4 regions of the Bradyrhizobium sp. NBAIM03 genome follow, and region 1 is predicted to be linked to each of the others. Evidence: riboswitches for the same ligand, from Rfam matches in the RefSeq annotation. Region 1 holds a riboswitch; each other region holds the start of a gene.
The links. A riboswitch is a leader RNA that binds a small molecule or an ion and turns the genes downstream of it on or off. The one in region 1 is predicted to bind cobalamin.

Region 1 (7,406 bases):
AGGTCGGACATATGACCGCACCGTCCCAATGTGTGAAATCGACTGAAAAAGCTCTTGCCTCGCGGGCCGTTCCACATATGGGGGCAAGGTCAGGTCGTACTTCCCTTCTGAGAGTAATCCGACCGCACTGCGGACGACTTCAAGCGAGACTTCTTGCAGATCAAAGCCTCCGGTGAATGTAGGCGCATTGCACCCTAACGGCGTGACGATTCCGGTATTATCGAGACGCGGTTTGGATATATGTTTCTCGTCCTTCCAATGTTCATGGAGGCAAACCAAGCAGCTTTTGGAATCGTGAACAAAGCGCGCGACCACGCCGCCTGCGAGCCCCACGGTCGCGTAGCCCATCACATAAGGCACATTCAGTTGGAAAGTGATTCCCCGAGCCAAGCCCCTGCCAGGGCGAGGGGTGGAGACTCGACGGGAAGCACTTACAGCGGACATCGCCGAGTGAAGGGATAGTCCAGACCACGAACGCCGCAAGGGTAACAGGCGACGCGATCGGATCATGAAGCGTTTCAAATCGTCCCGTCAGGCTCAACTTTTCTATCAGTTCATGATCAGGTCACGAACCTTTTCCACATCCTCTCTCTCGGAGCCGTCACTGCCGACTTCCGTCGTGTTTCGCGCGAGCGAGCCTTTGCGACTTGGCGCGAGATCTCCACGACCTTGACCTCGGGGCTGCTCCAATTCGTTAACTTGACGGCGCCGCCTTGACGAATCTCCGCGAGCGGCGCCTATATGTAGCCCGTCACGGTCTTCCATTCCCGCATCTCGTAGGATGGAAGCTAAGAGGGAACCCGGTGCGCCGGCAACGGCTATTCCGAGGCTGCCCCCGCAACTGTAAGCGGCGAGCGGTTGTCATCATGGTCACTGGCGCGACAGCGCTGGGAAGGCTGACAGCCCCAGCGACCCGCGAGCCAGGAGACCTGCCGCGACTGAACGAAAGTCCTCGGGCGGGGTGCCCCGGTGGGTCGCTTGCAGCCGGGCACATTTGCCAGCTCTCCTCGCAAGTGGTCCGCGCGGCCCCGGCGCCTAACATCGCGGGGTTGCCGATGTCGCCGTCTTACGATTTCGATCAGCGTGGTCATCTCGTCGCGCCACCGAGTGTGCGGCCGCGCCTAGCGCAGGCGAAGCCTGCGGCGCCTGAGCCGTGTCTGGTGCCCCTTTCGCCATCGCCGGCTCCGCTGCCGTGGCCCCTCGCGCCATCGCCAAAGCCGGCCGACCTCACGCTCGATCCGTCGCGCGACGACTTGTTGACGTCGTTCGGCAAGCTGACGCTGACCGACCGTTATCTGCTCGCCGGCGAAACTTACCAGGACATGTTCGGGCGGGTGTCTTGCGCTTTCGCGGACGATGTTGCGCATGCCCAACGTCTCTATGATGCGATGTCCCGGCTATGGTTCATGCCGGCCACACCGGTGCTCTCCAACGGCGGGACCACGCGCGGCCTGCCGATCTCCTGCTTCCTCAACTCGGTGGCGGACTCGCTCGAAGGCATCGTCGGTACCTGGAACGAGAACGTCTGGCTTGCTTCCAACGGCGGCGGCATCGGCACCTACTGGGGCAATGTTCGCTCGATCGGCGAGAAGGTGAAGGGCGGCGTCACTTCAGGCATCATCCCGTTCATCCACGTCATGGACGGCCTGACGCTGGCGATCAGCCAGGGCTCGTTGCGGCGCGGCTCGGCGGCGGTCTATCTCGATATCCACCATCCCGAGATCGAGGAGTTCCTCGAGATTCGCAAGGCGTCCGGCGACTTCAACCGAAAGAGCCTCAACCTGCATCACGGCGTCAACGTCACCGATGAGTTCATGCGTGCCGTGGGCGCCGGCACCGCGTTCGCTCTGCGGAGCCCGAAGACTAACGAGGTCGTCCGCCAGATCGATGCCCGCCAGCTGTGGCAACGCATCCTTGAGAACCGGCTCCAGACTGGCGAGCCTTATCTCTTGTTCATCGACACCGTAAACCGCGCGCTCCCCAAGCATCAGCGCGAGCTGGGCCTCAAGGTCTCGACCTCCAACCTGTGCAGCGAAATTACCCTGCCGACCGGCATTGATCATCGCGACGAGGAGCGCACCGCGGTCTGCTGTCTGTCGTCGCTCAACCTCGAGACCTGGGACCAGTGGAGTGAGGAGCCCACCTTCATCGAGGATGTCATGCGCTTCCTCGACAACGTGCTCAGCCACTTCATCACGGTGGCGCCGGACGGCATGAAGCGTGCCCGCTACGCTGCCCTGCGTGAGCGCTCCGTCGGCCTCGGCGTCATGGGCTTCCACTCCTTCCTGCAGGCCAAGGGCATTCCAATGGAAAGTGTCATGGCCAAGTCGTTCAATCTGAACATGTTCCGAAAAATCCGTCGCGACGCCGACGCGGCATCCGTGACGCTCGCGCGCGAGCGTGGTCCGTGCCCGGATGCCCTGGAACGCGGCGTGATGGCGCGCTTCAGCCATAAGATCGCAATCGCGCCGACCGCCTCGATCAGCATCATCTGCGGCGGCACCAGCGCCTGCGTCGAGCCAATCCCGGCCAACATCTACACCCATAAGACATTGTCCGGCGCCATCTCGGTGCGTAATCCGCATCTCGCCAAAGTGCTTGCGGCGAAGGGCGCCGACACTTCGGCGATGTGGCAGTCGATTATAGCACACGAAGGATCGGTGGCCCGTCTCGACATCTTGTCGGAGCACGAGAAAGCGATCTTTCGCACCGCTTTCGAGATCGACCAGCGCTGGATCGTCGAGCTTGCCGCCGACCGCGCCCCGTTCATCTGCCAAAGCCAGTCGATCAACCTCTATCTCCCAGCCGATGTCGATAAATGGGACCTTCACATGCTGCACTGGACGGCATGGCAGTGCGGATTGAAAAGCCTCTACTACTGCCGCTCAAAGTCTATCTCGCGCGCGTCGTTCGCCGGCAAGATCGGCGACAGCGACGAGGTGGCGGCGCCGCAGCCGCAGCGTACTGATTATGAGGAGTGCCTTGCATGTCAGTGATCGATCTTTCGGCCGTCGATCCGCGTACGCTGATCGGCAAGGGACGAGTGGGGCTGCTCGACTCGACCGGAACCTATGATGTCGATCGCTACGCCTGGGCTTACGAGCTCTGGAAGCGCCAGCAGCAGACCCATTGGATGGGCGAGGAGGTGCCGCTCGGCGCCGACCTCAAGGACTGGGCGTCGGACCGCGTCACCGCCAGCGAGCGCGCGCTGCTCACCCAAATCTTTCGTTTCTTCACTCAGTCGGACATCGAGGTCGGGGACAACTATCTCAAGCGCTACATCCCGATCTTCCAGCCGCTCACTGTTCAGATGATGATGTCGGCCTTCAGCAACATGGAGACGGTCCACATCGACGCCTATGCGCTGCTGCTCAAGACGCTCGGCATGCCCAAGACCGAGTTCGAGGCATTCCGCGGCTATGCCGAGATGCGCGCCAAGGCGGACTACATGCACGAGTTCGGCGTCGACAGCGTGGCCGATGTCGCTCGGACCTTGGCGATGTTCGGCGCCTTCACCGAAGGCATGGCGTTGTTCGCGAGCTTCGCCATGCTGCTCAACTTCCCGCGTCACAACAAAATGAACGGCATGGGACAGATCGTAAGCTGGTCAGTGCGCGACGAGAGTCTGCATTGTGAGGGTATCATCATGCTGTTTCACGAATGGCACCGCGAAACCGGCGCGGTGACGCGCGCTGTCCGTGACGACATCGTCGACGTCGCCAAGACCATGGTGAAGCTGGAGGAGAACTTCGTCGACCTCGCCTTCGGGCTCGGCAAGATCGAGGGCATGCGAGCTGAGCAGATCCACGCCTACGTCCGCTATGTCGCCGACTGGCGACTGACCCAGCTGCGGATTGCCCCGGACTTCGGCTTCTTCGAGGCCAAGGAGGGCGGATTCATCCAGCTCAAGCCGCATCCATTGCCGTGGCTTGTCGAGATTCTCAATGGTGTCGAGCACGCCAATTTCTTCGAGCAGCGCGCCACGGAGTACTCCAAGGCGGCGAGCCGCGGCAGCTGGGACGGCGAAAACGGGGTGTGGGCGGCTTTCGGCCGTATCTAGCCCATCTTTATTCATGAAGGGCCTGTGGGTGGCTGGCGAATGTGGTGTAAGCCGCCGATGGGACGTGGGATTCGGTTGCTGAGACCAATTCTGCGCTGACATCATCGAGGTAACCATACCGGCCATGGTCGATGATACGATTCTGCCCTTCCTGTTTCGAGCGGTCAGGCGCAAGACGATCACAGCCGCCTTTGATGGGGGGCGGCTGTTTTCAGCGGCTATGATGTGGAGGGCTCTACGACCCGAATCCGCTCGAATGCGACAGGGGACCAGAGGACTTCTCGTTCCGTGGATTCATAGCACCCGAAGGATCATTGAAATTCCTTGGCTGCGTCCAAAGGGCGCCATCAATGCGGGGCAGGGGCCCTTGCCGGCCCGGCTTAGATGCGTTCAGTCTAAGGCATGAGGCTTGGAGGTTTTGAGTGATGACGGTGCTGTCGATGAGCCGGGCTGAGATCGACCGGGTGCATGTGTTGCGGGATGTTGTGGCGGAACGGATTGCAGTGCGATGGCAGCGCAACTGCTTCGGGTCACATCGCGGCAGGCATTCCGGCTGCTGAAGGCCTATCGGATCGGAGGCCCTGCGGCACTGCTGTCGAAGAAGCGTGGCAAGCCGAGCAACCGAGCCTATCCGGCGGCGTCCCCACCATCGACCGCGCCTCCGGCGGGTCGAACATAGGGCCATCAGGCCAGCCTAGCTGTCCTCTCACCGATGACATTTCTAGTGAGCGGAACCTGCGACTTGTCTATCAGGCGCCGACACCGCGAATTTGGTGAGACCCTGCGCGGGACTGCCGAACTCGCCGTCGATCGTCGCGGACACTCCGCGGTGAGCTGCGTCATCCAACTACAACAGCGATTGTGAGAAACTTCACGATACAACCTCGGCCTGAGGCTTAGGTTAGGGTGCATCGAGTAGTGCTACGGATGTGCTGGCCCCTATTTGGTCACCACTTTGCATGTCCCGCAGCGATAAGCGATCGAGGCATCTTCGGGTTTCGCTTCCCTCGGAGTTTCAAAAGCGGGAGAAGCACATGGTGGGACGTCTTCCAGAACGTCGGATTGATCTAAAAGCGCGGCTCGAGAGTGGCGGGCCGCGCAAACGTCTTGCCATAGACGGGAGCGGAATCCGAGGGGGCCTCTCGTTGAAAATTCTAGAGGAAATCGAGCGGTTGCTAACCAAGGCAAGCAACCGCGCCGACTATCGTCTGGCGGACTATTTCGACTATGTCGCCGGAACCAGCACCGGCGGCCGCGCCGGAGAGCGCCGCCAAGCCTGAACCAACGAACCACGCCGTCTTGCTGTCCACACCAGCGGGCTTGCGGGGGCGAGCATAGGCTTCGTAGTTCCCACTGCTGTACTACATCGCAACCTCAGATCTTGTTTTATGTGACAATTGATCAGCTGCTAGTCAGAAGATGCTTTCGGGCGCCTGACACTTGTACGGGACGCCGATCGTCAGACCGCCATCGACGACGATTTCGGAGCCCGTAAGATAAGAGGACTCGTCACTGAGCAGGAACAACACTACCTGTGACACTTCCGGCGGCTCGGCTGCCCGCCCAAGCGGAATGGGAAAACTGGAAGAATCGAAGTCCTTTGTCATCCAGGTGTTGATTAACCCCGGATGGACTGAGTTTATTCGAACCCCAGACGCAGCGGCCTCCAAAGCAGCGGACTTGGTAATGCCGCGCACGCCGAACTTGGAAGCAACGTAGGCGTGAAGCCCTGCACTACCCCTCAGCCCCTCGACCGACGAGATGTTGACGATCGAGCCTCCGCCCGCGCGGCGCATGGCCGGCAGGGCAGTCTGCATTCCCAAAAATACACCGGTGAGATTGACAGCAAGGGTCTTCGTCCACTGCTCAAGCGGAAACTGCTCGATAGGAGCAATACTGGCTATGCCGGCATTGTTGACGAGGCCATGCAGCGCGCCAAACTTGCTCTCCGCAGCCGCGATCGCTTGGCACCATTCCTCTGGCTGAGCGACGTCTTGACGCAGATAGATCGCGGATGTGCCAAGGCCGGCCGCGAAAGCCTCGCCTTCTTTACGAAGAATATCGGTGATCACGACTTTAGCTCCCTCCGCTACCAGCAGGCGCGCATGAGCGGCCCCCATCCCTCGAGCCCCGCCGGTCACCAGAATGACTTTTTCGCTGACACGTCCCATAATTTCGCTTCCTCGACAGTGTGGTGGTGCAAGGTCTTTGCGACATCCACTATGCACTATGTCAATCGACCCCTGGTCGATCTGCTGTGTCCCGCTGCGATGCCCAAAGGCTGTGCGTAGTGCCGTGTAACTCGGCGTGAAAACCAACTCAATAACGATTCCACGTCGTGGACACGCGTCCGCCGTTCATACATTACCGTCGGAGTGTTGAATTGGCATCACGACATTGGGCCACCTTGTTGAGCCCGACGAATCACGACCGAGTTTCCTCCGGAAGATGCGCGTGGACTGCAGGCGACGCAACGCCGGTTCCGCACAGATGCACCGTACTGAGCTCTTCGTGGCTGGCCGCGGGAGTGGGGCGCAGAACGCATGAGGCTCTCCGAGTCTTGCGAAGTGGAGTATCCATCCTGTGCAATCGGCGCGCCGAGAATCTCGTACGAATGCAAACTCACGCAACTCTTGCAGAGTTGCTACAGCTGTTCCGATCTTCTTACGCGACCTGGGTATCCGCTAGCATGCGTTTCGGGCCATGCACAGCGATAGCGTTTCGACATTAAAGCTTAGTCGAGCCTCCCAAAACTGCGAGGCGTGCGAACTCGTCATGCGTTTACGTCCCAATTGATCATGTCGGACTTTCGACATTCCGCGTGTCCAATCAAACAAGGGGGAAGGCAACAGCAGAAGAGGCGACGGTTGTCGGCGGCCTTCTCGTACATCTTCATCCGAGCGAGTCCTCTAACACCGAATGAGGTGCTTGGCATCGACGTTGCATGCGACAGATAGAGAGGCCTATCGAGTTATCATCATCGTCGGTGAGCATACTTCACGGGAATGAACGCACGATCGTCAAGCTCATTCTGCACCACAGAATTGGGGTGCAGCGCGCAGAACTGTACGCGTCGTCGGCGAGACGATCATGATCAGCGCTCTATGAGCCGAGGGATCACCGAGCTGCATTGGAGGTTGCATCATCGAGGTTGCATCATCACAGTCTCTTCAGGATGCTTCAAAAACCGAGCACTGTTGCTGAGATGAGTTAGCTGAATCTACAGTTGCGTCCAAACACTCCAAGAGCGACGAGGAATGCGATGCCCGAGGTAAAAGGTATTCCTCTTGATGCGCCTCTCTACCGTGGGAGCAGAGACCGTGGCAGCGCGTTTCTCGGCTGCCAA
Region 2 (7,406 bases), on a different contig from region 1:
ACTCCGATCGACGCAACGGCAATCCTTCGCGGACTGCAGCTTCGTCGATCTGGATCATGGTCGCACCAGCATTCTCGAGATCGCGGACTTCGTCTCGGATCGCGAGCGCAATCTGGCGGCAGACCTCGCTTCTGGGAATATCATCCCGAACAAAGGACCAGTTCAAGATCGTCACCGGTCCGGTCAACATCGCTTTCATCGGCTTCCTTGTTAGTGATTGCGCGTAGCGCCACCAGTCCACGGTGATAGGCTTCGGCCGTGCTACATCGCCAAACAGGATCGGTGGCCTGACGCAGCGCGAGCCGTAGGACTGCACCCATCCGCTCTTGGTAAATACGAAGCCGGCGAGTTGCTCGCCGAAGTACTGCACCATGTCATTGCGCTCAAACTCGCCGTGCACGAGGACGTCAAGACCGATGTCCTCCTGCCAACGTACGGCGCGCGCAGTCTCCTCCTTGAGGAACTTGTCGTATTGCTCGTCGCTTATCGCACCTCGCGCATGCGCCGCACGGGCATTCCGGATCTCTGTGGTCTGCGGAAATGATCCGATCGTCGTGGTAGGAAAAGCCGGTAGTCCGAATCGATTGCTTTGGATCTCGGCCCGACGGGCAAATGGGCTCGCGCGCCGACACATGGTCTGGTCGATCGCTCTCATCCGGACAGCGACATTGGCATCACGGATTTTCGGCGAAGTCCGGCGGACAGTCGCGGCACCTTCCGACTCGGCAAGAGCTAACGCAACATTCTGGTCGCCTGCGAGTGCACGCGCTAGGATCGCAAGCTCCCGCATCTTCTGGACCGAGAAAGCAAGCCAGCTCTTGACGTCGGAAGCGAGCCCGGTCTCGAGTTCAACATCGACCGGCACATGAAGCAGCGAGCAGGATGGGGCGATCTGTACACGATCCTTGCCGAGCTTCGCAATCGCGGGTTCGAGCCGCTGGCGCAGCGACGACAAATTCGACCGCCATACATTCCGACCGTCGACGACACCGAGCGACATGACGAGATCACTTCGGCCGCCAGCGATGATCTGGTGCAACAACTGTGGCGCTCGAACCAGATCGAGGTGCAGCCCGGCAACTGGCAGGCTCAAGGCGGTGTCCAGATTGTCGCCGAGGTCGCCGAAATAGCTGGCAACCATGATCTTGATCGCCGGCCCCTCCTTGGCGAGCCGGTCATAGGCATGTCGCAAAGATTTTCGCGTCCCCTCATCCAGATCAAGAACTAGGCTGGGCTCGTCGAACTGAACCCAATTTGCCCCACGTTTGGCCAATTCCTGCATAACCTCGATATAGGGCGGTATCAGTTCATCCAGCAGTGAGAGTGGCTGGAACGTGGGATCGGGACTCTTGCCGAGCTTTAGGAATGTGACCGGCCCGATCAGGACGGGGCGGGTCTGAAAGCCAAGGGCCTTGGCTTCCTCATACTCCTCGATCGGCTTGCGAGAGCATAGCCTGAAAGTCTGTCCCCTGTGAAACTCGGGGACCATATAGTGATAGTTGGTGTCGAACCACTTGGTCATCTCCTGTGCGGGTGCGCCAAATCCGCGCGGTCCGTGACCGCAACTCGCTTCCTGGTCGTCGCATTGTGAACCGCGGGCCATGGCGAAGTATGTCTTGAGCGAAACGGATTCGGCTTTCGAGGCGTAGATCTCCGGGATGGCGCCAACCATGACACTTGTGTCGAGCACCTGGTCATACAGCGAGAAATCGTTCGATGGAATGACCGTGACGCCGATAGATTTCTGACGGGCCCAATTCGCGGCACGCAGGCCAGCTGCGTCCTCGAGCAGCTGCTGTTCGCTGCTTTTTCCGGCCCAGTAGCTTTCTAGAGCGACTTTGAGCTCGCGCCTTGGACCGATGCGTGGCGTTCCGAGCGTGGCAACAGGGAGGGAGAGAAGAGACATAGCGTTAACCCATGTTGGGGGCAAAGGCCATGGCGGACGCAGGCAGGGGAAGTCGCGGTGCGACGGCTGCTTGGCGCACCACCGGGACACCCCGCCCGTGGACGAATATAGTGTCGGGGCAGGTCTCCTGGCTCGCAGGTCATCGCTGCTGTCCGGCCTTCCCGAAGCCGCGCAGGCTTCAGTGACGTCGTTGGACAGCGGCTCGCCGCTCACAGTTGCGGGGGCAGCGCCGGCATTTTCACCGGCTTCCCTCTTAGCTCCGGATCAAATGGAAACCGGAGAACCTCGACGACTTGGATTATCGGCAAGAGCAGTCTTCCGTCAACCTCTCAGATCATGTCTCAAGCTGATGCTGCGACATCTGCTACGCGAATGACCGTGCATCTCTAGCATTGAGATGATGTAGCAGTGCTCTCCAATCAGCGATACCGCAATGAGCATCGCAGTTGCCCGCGGGTTGCACGCCAGATCGGTGGAAAGGACAAATGCGGCTTGCGCGGTCGGGGCCGCTGCCTCGAGCAGAACGCATTTGTCGCCAGTCCCAGCTTCCCAGCGGTTTTTCGAGCACGCGCGCCATCCAGCCACCTTCTCGACCAACAGGATCAGTGTTGAATAGGCCAAGACACCTGGCTAAGCCAGCAACTTACAACTTACCCGGGCAGCACGTTTGATTTGCGGTGCCAGCCACACCCCAAATGCTCGGCGAAGATCGGCTTGCCGTCGTTCGCCATCGAGTACAAAGCGCGCCTGACTGAGGCTGTTCTCGACTTCCGGAGCGCCGGACGTCGCGAAAGGAGCGCCAAACGCGCCATGGCCCCTTGGCCGAAAGTGCCCGAAGGCATGGCAGCGATCAAAAGCCCACATTCCGGCAACGATAACCGAACCACACGGTTCAATGACGGCAAACGTGCTGCCACTTCTCATCAGGAACTTGGCACCGAGGCGTTCCGCTGTGCCGTCGAACATCCGGTGCGTGACGGGGATGCATAAGCCGTGCTGGAGAGGTTGAACGGAAACATCGAGACATGCGCCAGTCGGAAAGTCGACAAAGAGGACACAAAACCGGTGCGAATTGCCGTCTATTATCTGGCACGAAGAATGCACGTCCTCTGCCTGCCCAGTCCTCCTGCTGGGCATGTCCAGCACAGCAAATTGAGGCTGTCGGTGGCAGTGAAGTTAGCGGCGCGTGACATAGAGGGGAGCGCCTGCTCGCACGGGAAAACCAGTGGTCGCCCCGTCGCGTCGCCGCTAACTTCTTGCGCTCGCGCATAACAGGTTGAAGGTTGCCTGCTCTGGAATGACGTGTGGATGAGACCGGATAGGCCGACGGTTATGAAGAAAACGTCAGGAAGACGCGCGCTATGGCTTTGGCTCGGTCGATCCCTGATCTGCCTGGCCGGGCTGGCTGCGACGAGCAACACTGTTCGCGCTAACGACAGCCCCCTTGTCGAAAGAGTCAAGTCAACGTGGCGAGCGCAAGACGGTGAGACAATAGAACAAGTTATCTCCAACGTCTCGAAGGTGGCACAGTTCGTCCCTCGGATGTGGGGCGTCGCTGAACTTGACCAAAATGAATATGTTTTTGTTTCTTGGACCAGGCACCGGGATGATAAATCAGACGAAGAGTACGTTATCACCTGGAAGGTCGCGCTCGACGGGACGATTGAACTTGCGTCGACCTATGCGAAGCCAATGGAATTGGGCTGGCGCGCCTTCGCGCTCTCGTTGATCGCCAGTGAAGTCAAGGATGGCGAAAGGGACGCAAATCTTGGCTTTCTGCATGACCCGGCCAACTTCAACTTTGTGACGACCATGCAAGGTCGGCTCGGTGATCTTCTGCGGCAGGGCAGCTGCACTATCGTTGATCCTGTTGGAGTGGACTACTTGCCGAAGCAGAATGACAAGCCGACCGAGAAAGGTGATCTGTGGCGCGTTTTGCTTGTGGTGAACTGTAATATCCCAGGGCCCCGCTATTTTACATACAACGGGGTCATCACTTTCGAGAAGAGCGAAGGACAAGATTGGGAGCCGCAATCCTCCTTTGCCAAGCGTATCGCGGCTTTTCCTCCTGGCTCCTGGTTCGCTCGCATGGAGCCAAAGGAACGGGAGGATTAGAAGGGAGCTAAAGGCCTCGGTAAATGATCGCGCAGAGCAAGATCGCGCCGTAGCTCCTGCAGGGCCGAACGCCTCAGAGCAACGGCAAGACTATCAGCTCTAAACTCTCCGGTGTTTACACCTTGAACAGTCGCGAGCTTTCCCGCGGCCTTCAGCCGGCCATCGAGAAAATGGGGCAGCACGATTACCTCCGATTCTTTCTGCGAGGAGTCGAGCTCAGCGGCGCGTGCCGCCTTGCGAGAGGCGGCTTGACCTCGGCGCACCCCACGCAGTGGAAGGACACCATTTGCGAGAGAACCAGCTCTCCATGCCATTCTTCACGGGACTGGGCCTGCAGATGCCTCGGGCCCAAGCCCGATCCGGCGTGCGAACCGCGCATCGCGCGACTGACTGGCACCCGCAAGAGCGTGACCATTCCGAGGCCGAGGTGGCACGCGGGATCGACTGCTGCGACGAAACCGGTTAATAGGGTAATGGGGCAGTGTTAGCGGCCCCGGCTTGACCACCGGTCCTTCGAGTGCCCCCAACGAGGAGCCGGAGCCGTGCGCGAGGCATCGAAGACCGGACTGAGTCGCCCGCTAGATTTCCTCGCACGCATTCGTCTGCGCATCGTAGATCCGGATTTGAAGCATGGGAAAGCGCTTCTTTAGTTCTGCTCCACCTGCCCTGGCGCCGTCTTTGGTTGCGAATTCAGCTCTGAGTCGGCCATCCACTTCAAGCGCGTAAGAAGAGACGGGCAATTCCCGGGGGGCTGAAACCATTTCATTTCCATTGGGTAGTGAGGTGGCTCAGAATGATGTGTAGCTTGAGTCGGCCATACCACACCAGAGCTACCTGCTCGGATGCCGCGATGGGCCTACCCATGTTGTGGATTGACGCCTCGCACCGAATGGCATCAGGACGGCACTCGCGATCGTCCGAACACGCGGGCGGCTTACCCCTCGCCGGTGCGTATACGAAGTAGCCACGGCTCCACATGGTTGTCCTTAAATTTTCCCGGCGCAAACGCATGCCCTCATGCCGTGCTGGGTAACTCTCAACACGTGAGTACGGGGAAGCGCACAACGAAAGAGCGGCCGCCAGTCGCGCCGACCGGGTCATGAAAAATCCTGGCCTTCTCCGAACGGGGCCGCGGCACCACCCGACCATCCCGGCTGGCTCTCAAGAGAGCTCCTGGTTTTCCGCGGTTTGCGCAAACGATACCGATTCAGTTGCGCTGCGAGCGTTGAGCTGGACTCCGTGGCGCCTTTCGTCCAAATCTCTGATAGGACGCGAGACCAGATTTCTTTCGAACGTCGGTCTTTCCGTGGCAAGAACTTAAAATGTCATCGCTCTCGCCGAAACCGTCGGCAGCCTTCTGTGTGCCGATGGAGGTTGGCACAAAGCATAGCCAGGTTGCTGTCCTCCACGCCTGACTTCCACTCGACTGTCACAATTCACAGGCGCTTTTCTTCTTCAATCGCGTGAGAAACAGCGTTCCGAGGCTCGGCTTTCTCCCGCATGCCGAGTTGGCGGCTGAGCGATGGGGATCTCCTCCTCAGGCCGAGAGAGGGTGCTGTGCGCGCCCACTGAGTGAGACCGGTGAGGCTCGAAGGATACCGCGATACGCACACCGGAAGAAATCGCTTGAACCTCACGCAGCGTCAGGTCGTAGCTTGGAAATGAGGGCCAAGCTTTCATAAAGCAAACGTCGAAAGATGCGGCCCGATAACGGACATAGTGCGTTTAAGCGTCGAACGCGGCGCCGGATCGCACGTGAACATGAATCAAGACGAAAGGCTATTGTCGGAATGAAACACCGCGTAATGACGGTCGCATTGTTGGCTGTCATCACATCTCCGGTCTGCGCGGCGAAGCTCAGCGGCCCTCCACGCATCCTCGACGGCAATACGATCGAGCTCGAGAAAACCACGCTTCGGCTCTCAGGCATCGACGCTCCTGAGACTGACCAGATTTGCCTCGACGCCCACGGCCGGAAATGGGCTTGCGGCGTGGCTGCTCGCGACGAGCTTATCAAGCATTCGAACGGACGAACGTGGGATTGTCATACCACAGGAGTTGATGAATACGGCAGGTCGCGTGGCCGTTGCTTCATCGAAGGCGAGGACGTGAACGCCTGGATGGTACGCTCCGGCTGGGCACTATCGTCGCCTTCTGCCAATACGTACGTTATCTATGAGGTTGTGGCGAGCAAAGCCTATGCGGGGCTGTGGTCGGGGGCGTTCATCGCGCCCTGGGACTGGCGTCGCCGCAACAAGGGGACGATCATCATCGGCGCGAGCTCGGTTCCGATCGACGCTCAGGAGCTCCTGCTCGGATCCGCTTTGCTATCGGACCCGCCCTCGTCAGAGTGTCTGATAAAAGGCACCGTGGGCCACAACGGCGAGCGACTTTATCACTTGCCCGGGCAATTCGGTTACGAACAAATCGACATGACGAAGAAGCCCGGTGAACGCTGGCTCTGCAGCGAATCGGAAGCCGAAGCGACCGGGTGGCGCAAAGCCGCGCGATGAGGTGAGATGCATGCATGCAGGCCATTATCCGAATATGTCCTATCTGACCAAGATCGCGCCTTCGCGCCGCTCGCTGTTGCTGTTCGCTGTTTCGGCGGCTTGCCTGCGGCTTGACAACAACATTGTCGATGCGAAGGAAGCAAAAACGCCGCCCAAGCCGGATAACCTGCTCTCGCCGGATGCTGCCCTGAAGCGGCTGATGGAAGGTAACGATCGTTATGTCCATGGCGTATCACGAGGCGACGATTTCAAGCGCGAGCGCTCTGTTTTGGTGGATGGGCAAAATCCATATGCCGCGGTTCTGAGCTGCGCCGATTCTCGCGTGGCGCCTGAACTTGTCTTCGGCAGCGGACTCGGTGATCTGTTTGTCTGCCGCCTCGCCGGCAACTTCGCCAACGATGACACGGTCGCCAGTATGGAATATGCGGTCGCCGTGCTGAATACGCCGCTGATCCTGGTACTTGGCCACGATCATTGCGGTGCGATAGACGCCACGATCAAGTCGCTCCACGACGATAAGCCGCCGCCGGGGCACATTTCATCCCTCATCGCTGCGCTTGCGCCTGCAGTAACAGCATCTCGCCAGAAAACAGGTGACACGTTCGCAGAAGCAACCCGACAAAATGTAGTCGATAATGTCAACAAACTTAGATCGACGGGGCCGATTCTCAACGCGGCAGTTGAGCAGAACAGACTGAAGGTCGTCGGGGGGCTATATCGGCTCGACACCGGCAGGGTCGAATTGCTGAGCTGACGCTGGCACCTTCGCGCGGCCAGCTGGTCGTTTGCCGCCTGATACAGGGCTTCGTCGAGTTCCGCGCAATTCGCTCGTGCATCGGCTGCATCAACTGCACCGAGTACAATCAGCTCCA
Region 3 (7,406 bases), on a different contig from region 1:
GCAATGCGCAGCGAAGAATCATAGAGCGAAGGATCGCCCCAGATCAGCAGCGCGACCTTGCCCTCATCTTCGAGATGCCCAGCGATCGTCTGCGACCAAATCGCGGCCACCGCATCGTGCCAATCGTCGACGCCCTTGCGGTAGTCCGCCTCGGTCGCATCGCGCACGGGAAGATCGAATTCGGCGATGCGCGTCGTTTTGTTGGTGAGCACACCGGCGCAGATCGTTCGCCTGAGATCTGCGAGATCGGATTTCGCCGTTCCCTTGCGCGGGATCAGGATGAGATCGGCGGCGTTGATGGCGTCAACGGCGGCGCGCGTGAGCTGCGCGGGATCGCCGCAACCGATGCCGATCAGGGAGAGCGTTAGCATCGCGAGCGCGATGGGCGGCCACACCGGCGGCCCATCGCTGATCTCTTACGCCGCGTTGTGCAGGCGCGGGGTGACGAGGCCGGGCGCGGTGACGCCGCGCAGCGACTTCGCCAGCGCCAGCACCGCGAGATCGGCGAGCGGTTCGATCACGATCACCAGCGCATAAGCGGCAGCGAACGTCCCGACGCTGGCGAGATTGCTCATCGCAAAGCCGGAGCCATAGAGCGCCCAGAACGCCACCCATGCGATCACGCCGGCCTGGTAGGTCGTCGAAAGCGCCAGCGCCTGACCGTACTTCAAATCGACATAGGCGGTGTTGCGGGCAATGATCCGCTTGGCGATCGCCTGGATCGCGAACAGCGGCACCAGAAGCGTGGTGACGTTCATGCCGTATTGCGGCAGATCGACTGGCTCCAGCAGCATGCCCTGAAGCAGCAGGCCAAATGCAAGGCCGAAGGCGGCGGGCGCAGCACCAAAGAGCAGGAACAAGGTCGAGCCGAGGATGAAGTGCACCTCTGATACCCCAACCGGAAAGTGCGGCAGGATTTCGAAGAAGACGAAGACGAGAGCGGTGGTGGCCAGTGTCCGCGCCGCGAACGAGCCGGCGCCCTGCTCGCGCACGGTCTCGACCGCGAGCTTCAAGGCAACGCCGCCTGCGGCGATGCCGGTTGCGTAACTCAACACGAGCTTGGCGCCCGTCACGATCCCGGGTTCGATATGCATGGCTCAATTCCTTTCCGCCGTCACACCCGACGGCCTTGGCCTCAAAACGTGCACGGCCGGTCTCCTGGCTCGCGGTTCACTGGGTTCTCCGGCCTTCCCGGACCTTGCGGTCCAGTGGCGGTTCGGAGGCCCTCACCGCTTACAGTCGCGGGGGCGGCTGGGGTTTTGGGCGCCGCAACTGGGTCCGCCCATCCCCATTCCCGATTATGCTCCGGCGCTTTGCGCCGCGTCGAGCACCATGCCGCTCTTGTGTGCCCCTTTCGTATCGCGGGCGTCAAGGGGCGAACCGCTGCCGGAGCCGTCATGCCGGATATTCTCCCGCCAGCGCGCCGAACAGGATGACGGCCGCAGTGGAAGCGGCGCCGCCGCGCCCAAGCTGCTCCGCGAGCTCGGCAATCGTGGTGCGGACCAGCCGTTCGTCGGGACGCCCGAGAGATTCGGCGAACAGCGCCGGAGTGCTGGGAGCGAGGCCGTGCGCGATCAATTTTGCGGCAAGCGCCGGAAAGGTGCGCCGGCCCATATAGACCACGGTCGTGGCCTCGGGGTCGGCCAGTGCCGCCCAATTCAGATTGGGCGGCAGCTCGCCCGTGACGTCAGCGCCGGTGATGAACTGCACCCGGCGGGAGGTATACCGGCGGGTCAGGGGAATGCCGGCCTGGGCGGCGGCGACACAGGCGGAGGTGACGCCGGGAACGATCTCGTAGCCGATGCCGGCCTCGCGCAGCGTCTCGATCTCCTCCTCCAGCCGGCCGAAAATGCCGGCATCGCCGGACTTGAGCCGCACCACGCGCGCGCCGGTTGCGGCATAGTCGACCAGGAGACGGTTGACGTGGTGCTGCTTGGTCGAAGGACGCCCGGCCCGCTTTCCCACCGCGACGAGATTGGCGCCGGGCCGTGCGAGATCGAGGATCGCGCCGGAGGCAAGATCGTCATAAAGCACGACGTCGGCCTCGCGCAGCCGCGTGGCGCCCTTCACCGTGAGGAGCTCGGGATCGCCCGGACCGGCGGAAACGAAAGAGACAAAACCGCTCACCGGTCCTCCGCGATCAGATGGAAGAACGTGCCGGTGGCATGGCCACGGCGCGAGCCGGTTTCGGCAATGACCGCGCCGGTGGCATCGTGCACGACCGCGAGCGGCGTATCGGGCTGGGCGAGGATGGTCGAATAGTGGAACTCGTGGCCGCGCAGGCGCGCGCCAGGCTGATGCCCCGGCATCGGCGCAGCCAGTTCAGCAAGACGATAGCCGAGATGCATGCGGCGCTTGGCAAAGCTGGTCTCGAGGCCAAGCAGCCCCGCCATCTCATGGCTGATACCGTCGGCGTCGGTCAGGCCTGCGCCCAGCACCATATAGCCTCCGCATTCGCCATGCACCGGCCGCGTCTCGGCGAAAGCGCGCAAGCCGCTGCGAAAGCGCGCATTGGCCGCGATCTTTCCTGCATGAAGCTCGGGATAGCCGCCGGGCAGCCAACACACGTTGGCGCTCGCATCGGGCGCTTCATCGGCCAGCGGCGAGAACGGCACGATCTCGGCGCCCGCGGCGCGCCAAGCTTCCAGCATATGCGGATAGACGAAGGAGAACGCCGCATCGCGCGCCAGCGCGATGCGCTGGCCGGGCGGCGTCACGTTCAATCCGTTCGCCGCAGCTTGCGGCGACCATTGGCCTGCCGAGTGGAGCACCGCATCGAGATCGACGTGCTCGGCGACAAAGCGCGCGGCCTCGTCGATCAGCTTGCCGATCTCGGCCTGCTCCTCGGCCTGCACGAGACCGAGATGCCGCTTCGGCAGGCTGATCTCGGCATGGCGCGGCAGCGCGCCGAACACTTTGATGCCGGCCTCGTTCAGCGCGCGCCGCACCAGATCCTCATGGCGGGGGCTGGCGACGCGATTGAGCACGACGCCGCCAAGGCGCACGCCGGCGCGGTAATCGCGAAGGCCGGCGGCGATCGCTGCCGCAGTCTGCGCCTGGCCGGAGGGATCGATCACCAGAACCACTGGCCAGCCCAGCATCTCCGCGATATCAGCGGTCGCTCCGGTGCCGGAGACACCGCGCGCGGCGACACCGTCGAACAGGCCCATCGATCCCTCGGCGAGAACGACATCTGCATTGCCGCCACGGCTGACGAGATGCGCGATGGTGCCGCGATCCATCGCCCAGCTGTCGACGTTGACCGAGGCGCGTCCCGTGGCTGCGGCGTGGAAGGCGGGATCGATATAGTCGGGGCCGCTCTTGAAGCACTGCACGTTCAGGCCGCGCTTGCGCCAGGCGCGGGCGAGCGCCAGCGTCAGCGTGGTCTTGCCGACGCCGGAGGCCGGCGCGGAGATGACAAGGCTCGCCGGCATCACGACGCCTCCGGAAAGCGCGGCTCGGCACCGACCGGCCGGTAGCGGCGGTCGTAGTCGGCGGCATAGAGGCGGCTCTCGTCAAAATCGGCAGCGCCAAGCGTCTTGCCGACCAGGATCAGCGCCGTGCGCTCCATCTCGCCACCCACGAACGCACCGAGCGTTGCAAGCGTCGCGCGCACGATGCGCTGCTCCGGCCAGCTCGCGCGCCAGACGATCGCGACCGGGCAATCCGCGCCGTAGTGCGGCGTCAGCTCGGCGACGACCTGGTCGAGCAGATGGATCGACAGGTGGATCGCGAGCACCGCGCCGGTCGCGGCGAACGCGGCGAGCTTCTCGCCCTCGGGCATCGCGCTGGCACGGCCCGGCGTGCGCGTCAGCACGACCGTCTGAGCAAGACCGGGCAGCGTCAGCTCGGCCTCCAGCGCGGCCGCGGCAGCCGAGAACGAGGGAACGCCGGGTGTCACCGAGTAGGGAATCCCGAGCGCACGCAAACGGCGGAGCTGCTCGCCCATCGCCGACCAGATTGAGAGATCACCGGAATGCAGCCGCGCGACATCCAGGCCTGCCGCATGCGCGCCTGCGATCTCGGCGATGATCTCGTCGAGCGACATTGGCGCGGTGTTGACGATACGTGCGCCGGGCGGGCAATGCGCCAGCACGCCCTCCGGCACCAGCGAGCCGGCATAGAGACAAACCGGACTGGCCGCGATCAGATCGCGGCCGCGCAACGTCAGCAGATCGGGTGCGCCCGGCCCGGCACCGATGAAATGCACCGTCATGGGCCGTCTCCTTCGGCAATCGCGGCGGTCGCGGTGCGATCCTGCGAGACAACCCGTGCTGCAATCAACCGCGCGCGCGGACCGGCGACCGCGAGCGCCGCAGCCTCGGCTACAGATCCGGTGCCAAATTTCTCCGCGACGAGCTTCGATTGCGTGGGCGTGTCGATGCCGGCCAGTGTCGCGGCCGGAACGGCCCTGATCGGCACGCCGCATTCACGTGCGAGTTGCTTCAGCGCCTCGATGTCGGCCTTATCGCTGACGGTTGCCATCGCCGCAAGCCCTTCCGCACCGCCCGCAGCGAGCAGCGCTTCACGCAGCGAAGCCAGCGTCACATCGCGCTTGAAGCCGAGTCCGGCGACCTTCATCGCACCACACTCCACTGCACCACGGGGCGTGCTGCCTCCCACGACCGATAGCGGCCGAGCGGGGCGGCATGCGAAATTTCGGCCCGCATCAGTTCGCCGCCGTGACGCCGATGCAGCTCGCCGAGCAGAGCTTCCGTCTCCAGCGTCACAGCATGCGCCACGAGCCGCGCACCCGGCGAGAACCGCGGCCAGATCGCATCAAATAACACTTCGTCGAGACCACCGCCAATGAAGACGGCATCCGCCGCTTCCAACCCGGCAAGAGCTTCCGGTGCCCTGCCCGTGACGACTGTGATCCGATGTGCCAAACCGAAGGCGGCTGCATTCTTGCGGATGTTCGCGGCGCGATCCTCGCGCGCTTCGACTGCACTCGCCGTCCCACCACACAGCGCCCACTCCACGGAGATCGAGCCTGAACCTGCGCCGATATCCCACAACCGTTCGCCGGGCCGCGGCGCCAACGCCGAGAGCGCGAGCGCACGTACCGGCCGCTTGGTGATCTGGCCGTCATGCATGAAGAGGTCGTCCGATAATCCCGAACTGCGGGGCATCCCCTGTCCGCCCTTCGCCTCGACGGCGACGGTGACCAGGTTTCCGGCGAGATCACCGGCAAGACTATCGGCGCGATATTCTGTGACGCTTTCGCGCGGGCCACCGAGGGCGGCGAGCATCCAGAAGGCCGAGGCGCCCCACCCGCGCTCGCTCAACCACCTAGCCAGATCGCCAGCCGCTTTCCCATCGCGCACGAGACAGATGATGCGCGCCCCTCGCGCCAGATGCGGACCGAGACGCTCGAACGGTGCGGCGTGAAGCCCGAGGCAGACGGTGGATTCGAGTCGCCAGCCCAGCCGCGCGGCGGCGAGCGAGAAGGTGGACGGAGCAGGATGCGCGATCCACTCGTCGCCACCGAGCTTCTCGGCAAGGCTCGCGCCGGCGCCATGCCAGAACGGATCGCCGGAGGCGAGCACCACCGTCGGCCTGCCGCGACAGCTCAGCACGACATCCGCATCGAACGGCACCGGCCATGGACGACCGCGGCTGCCAATTTCGGCAAGCGCAAGATGGCGCTCGCCGCCGAACACGGTTTCGGCCTTGGCAAGCGCCTTTCGGCTTGCCTCCGACAGCCTGGCAAGGCCATCTTCGCCGATACCGATGATGGTCAGCCAGGGATCAGACATGATTCGCGCCCTCATTCTGGGCGGAACGGCCGATGCGAGCCTGCTCGCCGCGGAGATCGCGCGCGCCGGCATCGATGCCATCTATTCCTATGGCGGCCGCACCCGCGCGCCCGCCGATCAGCCGCTGCCGACGCGCATCGGCGGGTTTGGCGGCGTGAGCGGACTTGCGGATTACATCCGCGCCGAAGGCATCACGCATGTGATCGATGCAACGCATCCCTTCGCCGCGGAAATGAGCCGCAACGCCGTTGCGGCTTGCACCGAGACGGGCACGCCGTTGCTTGCGCTGGAGCGCGCGCCCTGGATCAAGGCGTCCACCGACAACTGGATCGAGGTGGCGGATGTCAATGCTGCCGTCTCCGCACTGCCCGACGCCCCGGCAAACGTGTTCCTCGCCATCGGCCGTCAGCACATCGCGCCGTTCGCGGCCAAGCCGCAACATGCCTACACGCTGCGTTTCGTCGATCCGCCCGAAGCGTCGCTGCCCTTCGCGGCCGATGTGATCGTATCGCGTGGCCCCTTCACCCTCGACGGCGAGTTGGAGATGCTGCACACGCGCGGCATCGCCTGGATCGTCGCCCGCAATTCCGGCGGCGACGGCGCGCGCGCCAAGATCGACGCGGCGCGCAGGCTCGGCCTTCCCGTAATCATGATCTCGCGACCAGAGCTGCCCGAGCGCCAAAGGGTCGAGAGTGTCACTGACGTGATGCAATGGCTCGGTCATTCTGCGCGCCTCGGCGCATAGACCCAGCGGCCGATGCGGCGCGTCTGCGAATTGCCGACGATGACAAGCGTGCGCATGTCGGCCATCTCGGGCGTCGCCTGGTTCAGCGTCACGATCTCGATCTTTTCATCAGCCGCGCTGATCGCGCGCGCGAAGATCATGAGACGCTCGCCGCAGCCGGCTTCGCGAAGCAGCGCAAGCGCACGGCCGAATCCTTCCGGGCGGCTGGCCGAGCGCGGGTTGTACATCGCGATGGCAAAATCGGCTTCCGCCGCGAGGCGCAGGCGCTTCTCGATCACCGCCCACGGCTTGAGATTGTCGGAGAGGTTGATCGCACAGAAATCATGGCCGAGCGGCGCGCCGGCACGCGCGGCGGCCGCCAGCATCGCGGTGACGCCGGGCAGCACACGGATCGAAAGTTCACGAAATTCCGGCGCCTGCTCGAGCGTCTCGAACACGGCGGATGCCATCGCGAACACGCCGGGATCGCCGGAAGAGACGACGACGACCTGACCGCCTTCGGCGGCAAGCCGCAGGGCTTCGCTCGCGCGTTGCAGCTCTTCGCGATTGTCGGATGGATGCAGAGTGAGCCCAGGCCGCGGCGGCACGCGCGCGACATAGGGCGCATAGCCCAGAATGTCGGTCGCCGTCGCAAGCGCGGCGGAAACTTCCGGCGTCACCAGCGCGTCGCTGCCCGGCCCGAGGCCCGCGATGGTCAGTGTGCCTGTCATTCGGCGGCATCCAGATGCCGGCCCTTGCCGTGCACGAGCACGATCGCGAAATAGGGACAGTCGGCCGCATCGATCTCGGCGAGCCGCACCACGCGCTCGCCTGGCATGGTGCCACGCTCAACCAGCCAGGCATCGGCGAGCCGCCCGGCGGAGCTGAGCGCGCGGCGCACTTTTGCGAGATTGCGGCCGGTC
Region 4 (7,406 bases), on a different contig from region 1:
CTCATGATGCCGCGTCAGGAAGTCCTGCTTCAGCCTGGCGACGTCGAGCGGCAGCGTGAAGGATACCGGAATGGCGTCGTTCTGCGCCGCGTAGCGCATCAAGGCCACCGGCTCGACCTGGATCTCGGCCTTCGCAACATTGTTGGCGAGAAGCGGCGCCGAGGCATCGGCAATCAGGGCCTCGATCCGTTCCGAGACGCGCGCGAGATCGATGCCGTCAAGGGCGGCGCGAAGGGTCTGCTGCTGCAGGAAGCTGAAATCGGCGGTGAGGCAGCCCAGCGCCGAGAATGCGCTCGAGGCACTGGGCACGACCACCTCCGCAATGCCGTAGAGATCGGCAAGGCCCGCGGCATGCATCGGGCCGCCGCCGCCGAAGGCCAGCAGCGTGCAATCGCGCCCGTCGATGCCGCGCTCGACCGTGACGCGGCGGAGCGCGCGGGCCATGGTCGCGTTCGCGACCTTGATGATGCCGAGCGCCGTCTCCGTCAGGCTCAGCCCGAGCGCGCGGGCAATCGGCGCGATGACGCGCTTTGCGGCCGCGATGTCGATGCCGATGCGGTCGCCAAGCTTGGTCTCAGGATTGAGATAGCCGAGCACCGCATTGGCATCGGTGATGGTCGGCTCCGTGCCGCCGCGGCCATAGCAGGCCGGGCCCGGCTCGGAGCCGGCGCTCTCCGGCCCGACCGTCAGCCCGCCGGGACCGTTGCGCACGATCGATCCACCGCCGGCACCGATCGAGTGCACCGCGAGCATCGGCTGGCGCAGCGGCTTGTCGCCGAGCATGCGGCCGTCGGTCATCTCGGCCTGGCCGTCGACGATCAGGCACACGTCCGTCGTGGTGCCGCCCATGTCGAAGGTCAGCATCCGCGCGCAGTCGAGCTGGCGCGCAATGCTGACCGACGCCGAGACGCCGGCCGCCGGGCCCGACATCGCCATCACCAGCGGACGCTGCTTCACCGCCGAAATCGGCACCATGGCGCCGGCGGAGTGAAACACCTGCAGGCCGGGCCCGATCGGCAGCCGCTGCTCCAGCTCGCTGAGATATTCCACCGCGATCGGCATCGCGGCCGCGTTGAACACGGTTGCCGAGGTTCGCTCATATTCGCGCGCCTCGGGATTGACCTCGTGCGAGAGCGAGACGTGGGCGACGACGCCCCTGAGCCGCTCGCCCAGCATCTTTTCATGCACCGGATTGGCATAGGCGTGAAGCAGGGCAACCGCGACGCTCTGCACGCCGGTCCCCTTCACCCACGCCACCAGACGTTCGACCTCCGCTTCCTCGAGCGCCTTCAGCACCCGCCCCTCATGATCGAGGCGCTCGGCGAGCCCAAAGCAGCGTTCAGGCGGCACCAAAGGCGGCGATTTCGGCGGAATGTCGAGCCGATAGAGATCGCGTCGGCGATAGCGGGCGATCTCGAGCACGTCGGCAAAGCCTTCGGTCGCGACCAGCGCCACCTTCGGCAGCCGGTTCTCGACGATCGCGTTGGTCACGCGCGTGGTGCCGTGGACGAAGCGCTTCACCTCGCTCTTGCGCAGGCCGACCGCCTCGATCGCCTCCAACATCGCCTGCACCGGTGCGACGGGGCGCGAAGGCACCTTCGCAATCCGCGCCTCCGCGGAATCGCGCCGTATCGCGATGATGTCGGTGAAGGTGCCACCGATATCGGTGCCGACCTCCCAATGATTGCCGGGATCGCTCATCTGCACAATCAGCTACGCGTGACGTTCATCATCATTCCCTGTCATGCCATCACGTGCGAGCGTGCGACAGAGCGATGGCCGCGGGATAGGGTCAGAGTTGTCGCAAACCAAAGCGCTAGCAAGCCACCGGCCTTGCGCGGCGCAGCATCGGCTGCACGTTTCCGTGCAGCGCTGCTCGCGCAGAGAGCAGAAGGCCGCGAAGTCAAAATGTGCAGCGCACCCTTGGATTCTTCGAGGCAAATAGAAGCGCCCGTTGCACTGCAATCGGATCGCACAAGGCCGTTTGTCTAATTTGCAGGCGATCGGTCGGCGGTGCGGGAGACAGCACTGACCAAGAGCTATGCACGCAGGTCGGCTCAGCCTCTCTTTATTGTACGGTCGGTAAGCGAGGACATCACCGGCCGCTGGTCGATAACCCGGCGCGCCGAACGGGTCGCGCCGGGTACGGAGATTTCGCGACTGGCTATGCGCTCGCCAGCCATGCCCGCAAGCGCCGCCAACCGATGACGATGCCGGTGATGGAGAACATCAGCCCGAGCGTACAGAGCCCGACAATGAGAGCGTCACGCAGCCGCGCATGAGCCAGCAGAATCGGGAAATCAAGCGTGTGCAGCGCACTGTAAAGCCAGCGATAGGCGCGGCGCGACGGGTCCAGTCTTTGCAGCAGCTTGCCATCGGCAGCATCGACATCGAACCAGAGATCGCCGCAGGTCGTCCGGTAGACGGGGGCCCCCGGAAGTGCGGATTGCGCCGGATAGTCGTCGTTGCCGGCGAGCAGGAACGGTGCGGCACAGCCGGTGCCAAGGCGCGCCGTCAGGCCGCCGATCTCCTGCCTATCCAGGTATGCCGCCGGTCCATCGCGCGGCGCGTCCCCTGCCCTGATCAACGCCTGACGGCCGAGACCAACCCGGTCGCGCCGATAGACATGGCCGTTGAAGGCGAACCATTCGACCTCGCGGGCCAACGGCGATATTGGCTGCGGATCGAGCGACGACGCGTCTCGCCAATCCGGGGCGGCATCGACCACGCCGGCCTCTGTCGGAGTCAGTTGCCCGCGCGAGAACAGGCGGCCGTGATCCATCGACAGCCAGCCGCTGAAGATCCAGCTCAGCACGAACACGGTCGCGACGAGACCGATGATGTGATGCAGGGCGTGCCAGCCCCGATAGGGCGACGAGAGCTGGCGTCCCCGCATTTTCACACGCACGATTCCGAGCACCGCACCAAGCAATGCCGCGATTAGGGCCAGCAGCGACAGCGTCCAGACCACGCCATCCCACAGCGCCCAGCTGCTGCGCAGAATTGTCGGATAGATCCAGTGCAGCACGCTGCCGGCCCAGTTCCACGCGCGCTCGCTGCGCGTCGTATCCAGGACGACTTCGCCGGTCAGCGACGAAACGTAGACCTCCGTTCCAGGGGCATCGCCGAGAGCGGCGCGAAACAAGGGGCGATGGCGATCAAAACCGTTCGGCACGCTCCATTGATCGTAATCCGACCGCGCGACGATCGCAGCGCGCACCGCCTCAAGCCCGCGCTGACGTGAATAAGCTTGCACGATGGTGAGCGCGACATCGGCTGATGTCACCGACGCGTCTCCTCCATCGGAGGCGCGAACCGCTCGCGAACCTATGGAGCCCGAGACGACGTAGACCGGTCCATCGCTCCGCTGGATCAGCCGAACACGCCTGCCATCGGCAATCCCGCTCGCCGCAACGGCGTCCGCGACCGAGATCCTCGTCCCGTCGCGATCGACCGGCACAAGTCCGGCAAATCGCTCCGCTTCCGTCAGCGACGGAAACGGGACGAAGTGCATGACGATCCCGCTCGCGAACCACATCGCGAACAGCAGACAGAACGCGATGCCGAGCCAGCGATGCGTGAGGACGATCGCGCTCATCATGCGCTCAAGGTCTCACCATTTGAACGCGGCCGATATTTCATAGGTGCGCGGCGCGCCCAGGAGGATCTGGTCCGGATAGAACGGATCGCCCCAGATCGCGTAGCGCTTATCAGTGATGTTGCGGACACGGAAGGTCAGGCGGGCCTGGTCGACCGCATTGAACGCCGTCTTGGGGATGTCGACGAAGGCGTAGACGTCGGCCACGGTGTAAGCCTTCATCGTCACGACGTTGGCGTCGGTGTTGTAGCGGTCGCCGACATGACGGCCGGTGATGCCAAGCTCTACCGGCCATGGTGTGAAGAAGCGATACGACGCGCCGGCATTGGCGACGATACGCGGCACGTTTGGCGGCGTGTTGCCGGAGAACGAGCCGCCGGCAAAATTGTAGTCGGCATAGCGCGCATCGACATAGGCGATGTTGCCCCACAGCCGCAGCGGCTCGATCGGGCGTATCGAGGCGGCAAGCTCGACGCCTTTCGACTCCTGTCGTCCGGCGATGTTGAGTTGCATGCCGCCGGCGGCCGCATAGACGTTCTTGCGCAGGACGTCGTAGGCCGAGAACGACCATTCCGCCCGGTTGTCCCAGAACAAGTGCTTGACACCGGTCTCATAGGTGCGCGCGGTGGTCAGATCGAGCGGCTGGGTGGGCGAGAGCAGGAAGATGTTGTTGGCTGCGACGTCGGCGCCGGTGGCGTATTGGCTGAAGAAGGTCAGGCCGGGAACGGCCTCCCAGGTGTAGCCGATGCGCCCCGTGACCGGCGCCCAGTCTTTCGTGAATGGAAAGCCCGCCTTCACGATCCCGTTCTTGTCGGTCGAATTGCGGTCGAGCCCGATATGCTCGACACGAAGACCGCCGATCAGCGCGAAGCTGCGCGTCAGCTTGAGCCTGTCCTCGAATGACAGCGCCTCGTTGTCGATGCGCGCGGTCTGCTGCTGCGTCGTGAGCAGGCCGTAGAAACCGCGGTTGGGGTCGACCAGCGAAACGGAATCGCCGGGAAAGTTTGCCGCGCCGGGCCTGACGAAATCGAGATAGCTCGACGACAGCGTCGTGACCAGCCGGTTGTCGAAGCCCGCAATATTTGTATCCCAGATCAGGTCGGTGATGTTGCCGACCAGTCGCTGACTGTGGGCGACATAGAAACGCTCGCGATCGACCAGGTTCGTGGTGGAATTGAACGCCTCGATCTCGTTATTGAACCAGGTCCGTTCCGCGCCATAGCCATAGGCCTGACTTTTCAGCGTGAGGTCAGGCGCGAGCTTCAGCTCGAAGCCGCCACGCAGCCACACTTCCTGCGCCACGTTGCGGTTATCGAGAACGTTGTAATTGGTGTTGAAGGTGCGGTCGTCGATGGTGACGGCACCGAGATTCGTTCCGTTGTAATTCGAGACGTAATTGCCGGAGACGATCCCCGTCGTCGCATGCGAACCGCTGAAGGCCACCGGCACCAGCGGCGCGCCCCAATAGGCCTTCGAGCGGTCTTCACGATATTCGACCGCACCCCAGATCCTGAGGCTGTCGGAAACACGGTAGTTGAGCTGGCCGGACGTGCCGAACGTCTTGACATTGGTGTCATCGGCAAAGCCGTTGAGGGCGGAACGGCTGATGTCGAAGCGATAGTCCAGGCCTTGCACATTGGTGCTGCCGCCGGAGCCGTAATGGGCACGGAACGAGTTCAGCGAATCCCAGGAGAAATTGGCATCGTTACGGACAGGTCCGGTGTGGGGCTGCTTGGTGACGAAGTTGATGGCACCGCCCGCGGCGCCCTCGCCCGAAATCAGCGAGGCCGGGCCCTTGAGGAATTCCACAGCCTCCAGATTGGCGGTATCCACGATCCGCGAGGTCATGTTCTGCGGACCGATCTTGATGCCGTTGTAGAGCGTGTTGATCTGGCTGTTGGTGAAGCCGCGCATGGAGAAGGCGGAAGGTTCGGCCGGGTTGTCGCCGGAGGTGACGCCGACGGCGCCCTGCGCCACCTCGGACACGGTGCGATAGCCCTGCTCGCGCATGGTTTCGGCGGAGACAACTTCGACGGTCGCGGGCGTCTGCCGCACCGTCAGGCCGAGCCGCGAGGCGCTTTCGGCAACGGCGTTGGAGTTGAGCGGCGTTTGCGGCGTCGAATCCGGCGTGACGGGTCTTGGCGCTGCGGATACAGCCGCCGGCCTGCGCGCTGCCGCGCGGCGCGCGCCCTGCGCCGTTCCTGCTGCCGGTTTGGCCGGCTTGCGTACCTGGGCGGGCGACACCTCGACGGGTGGCAGCGGCTCTCGGGCCTGCTGCGCCAGAGCGGCCGGCAGACCAAGAGCGGCAAAGGACGTGAACGCGGCGGAGGCAAGCAGGACGCGGCGCGGTCGTGCGATACGGATGGAAGACACAGGTGAAAACCTCGGTATGACGTCAGTGGCACGTCACAGCGAACGAGGTCTCACCTTTGGCCTTGCAGCCGTCCGATGAAGCAATGTCTGTACTCCCCGACCGACATCTTCGCGTGTGACCACGGCTGACGGCAGGTCTCCTGGCTCGCGGGTCGTGACCGCTTCGTCGCCTTCCCGGGACCGAGGACCCAGTGGCTCGTGACGAAGGATTCACCGCTTACAGTTGCGGGGGCAGCCGCGGCATTGGGGACAATTTTCCCCGCACCGCATTCCCTTTTCATTCCCTCTCGGGAAAACCGTCGCGAGCATCTAGGATTACCACCAAGACAGAGTCAATGTGCCAGTTGCGGCGTTGGGGCCACAGCAACCAACTTCCTTGGAGATGAGCATGGAAGGCGAGACCTTCCTCTGGTTGATCAGGCATGCGGCCGTCGCGGGCGTGCCCGGGACGATCCATGCGGCCGATGCGCGGGCCGACCTCGGCGATCACGCTGCATTGGCGGCCCTAAGGCAGCTGTTGCCCGCGGATCTCGCCGGCTATGCCAGCCCGTCGCGGCGCACGGTCGAGACGGCGCGCGCGCTGGGGCTCGAACCGGAGCTGATCAGCGAGTTTCGCGAGCAGGATTTCGGCGACTGGACCGGCCATCGGCATGACGAGCTCGCCGCGACCGGTGGCGAGGCCTACGCGCAGGTCTGGCGCGATCCGGCGCACGGACGGCCGCCGAATGGCGAGAGCTTTGCGGATCAGGTCGCCCGCGTCCGCCTGGGCCTGGCCCAGATTGGCGCAGGCTCCGCAGCACTGGTCGTCCATTCCGGCACCATACGCGCTGCGCTCTGCATCGCGCTCGATCTCACACCGGAAGCCGCGCTGCGCTTCGTCGTCGATCCGCTGTCGCTGACCCGGATCGACCGGCTGGCGGGCGGTTGGCGCGTCGTGTCGGTCAACCAGCGCGTGGCTTGAGCCGCATCAAGAAGACCGATCCGGCACATTGGCCTGCGCGAACGTCGCCATGCCATTGTGAAGTGCGCACGCCGAGCGCACCAGCGGCAGCGCGATGGCGGCGCCCGATCCCTCGCCGAGCCTGAGATCGAGGCTGATCAGCGGCTGCACGTTCAGCGCGCGCAACACCAGCCGATGTCCCTGCTCGGCCGATTGATGCGAAGGCAACAGGAACGGCTGGCAGGACGGGTTGAGGCGCACCGCCGTCAGCGCCGCCACCGAGACGATAAAGCCGTCGATCAACACGGGGATGCGGCGTTGCGCGGCCGCGATGATCGCACCCGAGATCGCCGCAATCTCGAGGCCGCCGACCGCGCACAGGATTTTTTCGGGTGACGCCCCCGCAACGCCGTGATGCGCGATCGCCGCATCGATCACCCGCACCTTGTGCGCGCGGCCCGACGCATCGACGCCGGTGCCGCTGCCCGCGATCTC

Region 2: it holds a riboswitch for cobalamin, as region 1 does, so the genes downstream of both, metE (5-methyltetrahydropteroyltriglutamate--homocysteine S-methyltransferase) here and I6F21_RS36685 (ribonucleoside-diphosphate reductase subunit alpha) in region 1, are expected to answer to the same signal.
Region 3: it holds a riboswitch for cobalamin, as region 1 does, so the genes downstream of both, I6F21_RS10985 (energy-coupling factor ABC transporter permease) here and I6F21_RS36685 (ribonucleoside-diphosphate reductase subunit alpha) in region 1, are expected to answer to the same signal.
Region 4: it holds a riboswitch for cobalamin, as region 1 does, so the genes downstream of both, I6F21_RS10965 (TonB-dependent receptor) here and I6F21_RS36685 (ribonucleoside-diphosphate reductase subunit alpha) in region 1, are expected to answer to the same signal.

Annotation. Positions count from the first base shown of each region.
Region 1 is NZ_JADYVS010000052.1:6,180-13,585, reverse strand. Features, by position in the region: partial or broken gene I6F21_RS36690 (hypothetical protein) at 491-717, shown strand; cobalamin riboswitch at 738-952, shown strand; gene I6F21_RS36685 (ribonucleoside-diphosphate reductase subunit alpha) at 1,161-2,996, shown strand; gene I6F21_RS36680 (ribonucleotide-diphosphate reductase subunit beta) at 2,987-4,060, shown strand; gene I6F21_RS36675 (patatin-like phospholipase family protein) at 5,095-5,340, shown strand; gene I6F21_RS36670 (glucose 1-dehydrogenase) at 5,473-6,231, opposite strand; gene I6F21_RS36665 (acetoacetate decarboxylase family protein) at 7,323-7,406, shown strand, end outside.
Region 2 is NZ_JADYVS010000022.1:80,660-88,065, reverse strand. Features, by position in the region: gene metE (5-methyltetrahydropteroyltriglutamate--homocysteine S-methyltransferase) at 1-1,906, opposite strand, end outside; cobalamin riboswitch at 2,006-2,209, opposite strand; gene I6F21_RS27630 (hypothetical protein) at 2,621-2,896, shown strand; gene I6F21_RS27625 (nodulate formation efficiency C protein) at 3,239-4,021, shown strand; gene I6F21_RS27620 (thermonuclease family protein) at 5,827-6,534, shown strand; gene I6F21_RS27615 (carbonic anhydrase) at 6,545-7,288, shown strand.
Region 3 is NZ_JADYVS010000006.1:96,283-103,688, forward strand. Features, by position in the region: gene cobF (precorrin-6A synthase (deacetylating)) at 1-371, opposite strand, end outside; gene I6F21_RS10985 (energy-coupling factor ABC transporter permease) at 417-1,094, opposite strand; cobalamin riboswitch at 1,131-1,350, opposite strand; gene cobA (uroporphyrinogen-III C-methyltransferase) at 1,396-2,127, opposite strand; gene I6F21_RS10995 (cobyrinate a,c-diamide synthase) at 2,124-3,434, opposite strand; gene cobM (precorrin-4 C(11)-methyltransferase) at 3,434-4,216, opposite strand; gene I6F21_RS11005 (cobalamin biosynthesis protein) at 4,213-4,581, opposite strand; gene cbiE (precorrin-6y C5,15-methyltransferase (decarboxylating) subunit CbiE) at 4,578-5,759, opposite strand; gene I6F21_RS11015 (cobalt-precorrin-6A reductase) at 5,758-6,504, shown strand; gene cobJ (precorrin-3B C(17)-methyltransferase) at 6,480-7,214, opposite strand; gene I6F21_RS11025 (precorrin-2 C(20)-methyltransferase) at 7,211-7,406, opposite strand, start outside.
Region 4 is NZ_JADYVS010000006.1:87,908-95,313, forward strand. Features, by position in the region: gene I6F21_RS10955 (hydantoinase/oxoprolinase family protein) at 1-1,701, opposite strand, end outside; gene I6F21_RS10960 (PepSY domain-containing protein) at 2,165-3,601, opposite strand; gene I6F21_RS10965 (TonB-dependent receptor) at 3,614-5,971, opposite strand; cobalamin riboswitch at 6,084-6,287, opposite strand; gene I6F21_RS10970 (histidine phosphatase family protein) at 6,360-6,932, shown strand; gene cobT (nicotinate-nucleotide--dimethylbenzimidazole phosphoribosyltransferase) at 6,939-7,406, opposite strand, start outside.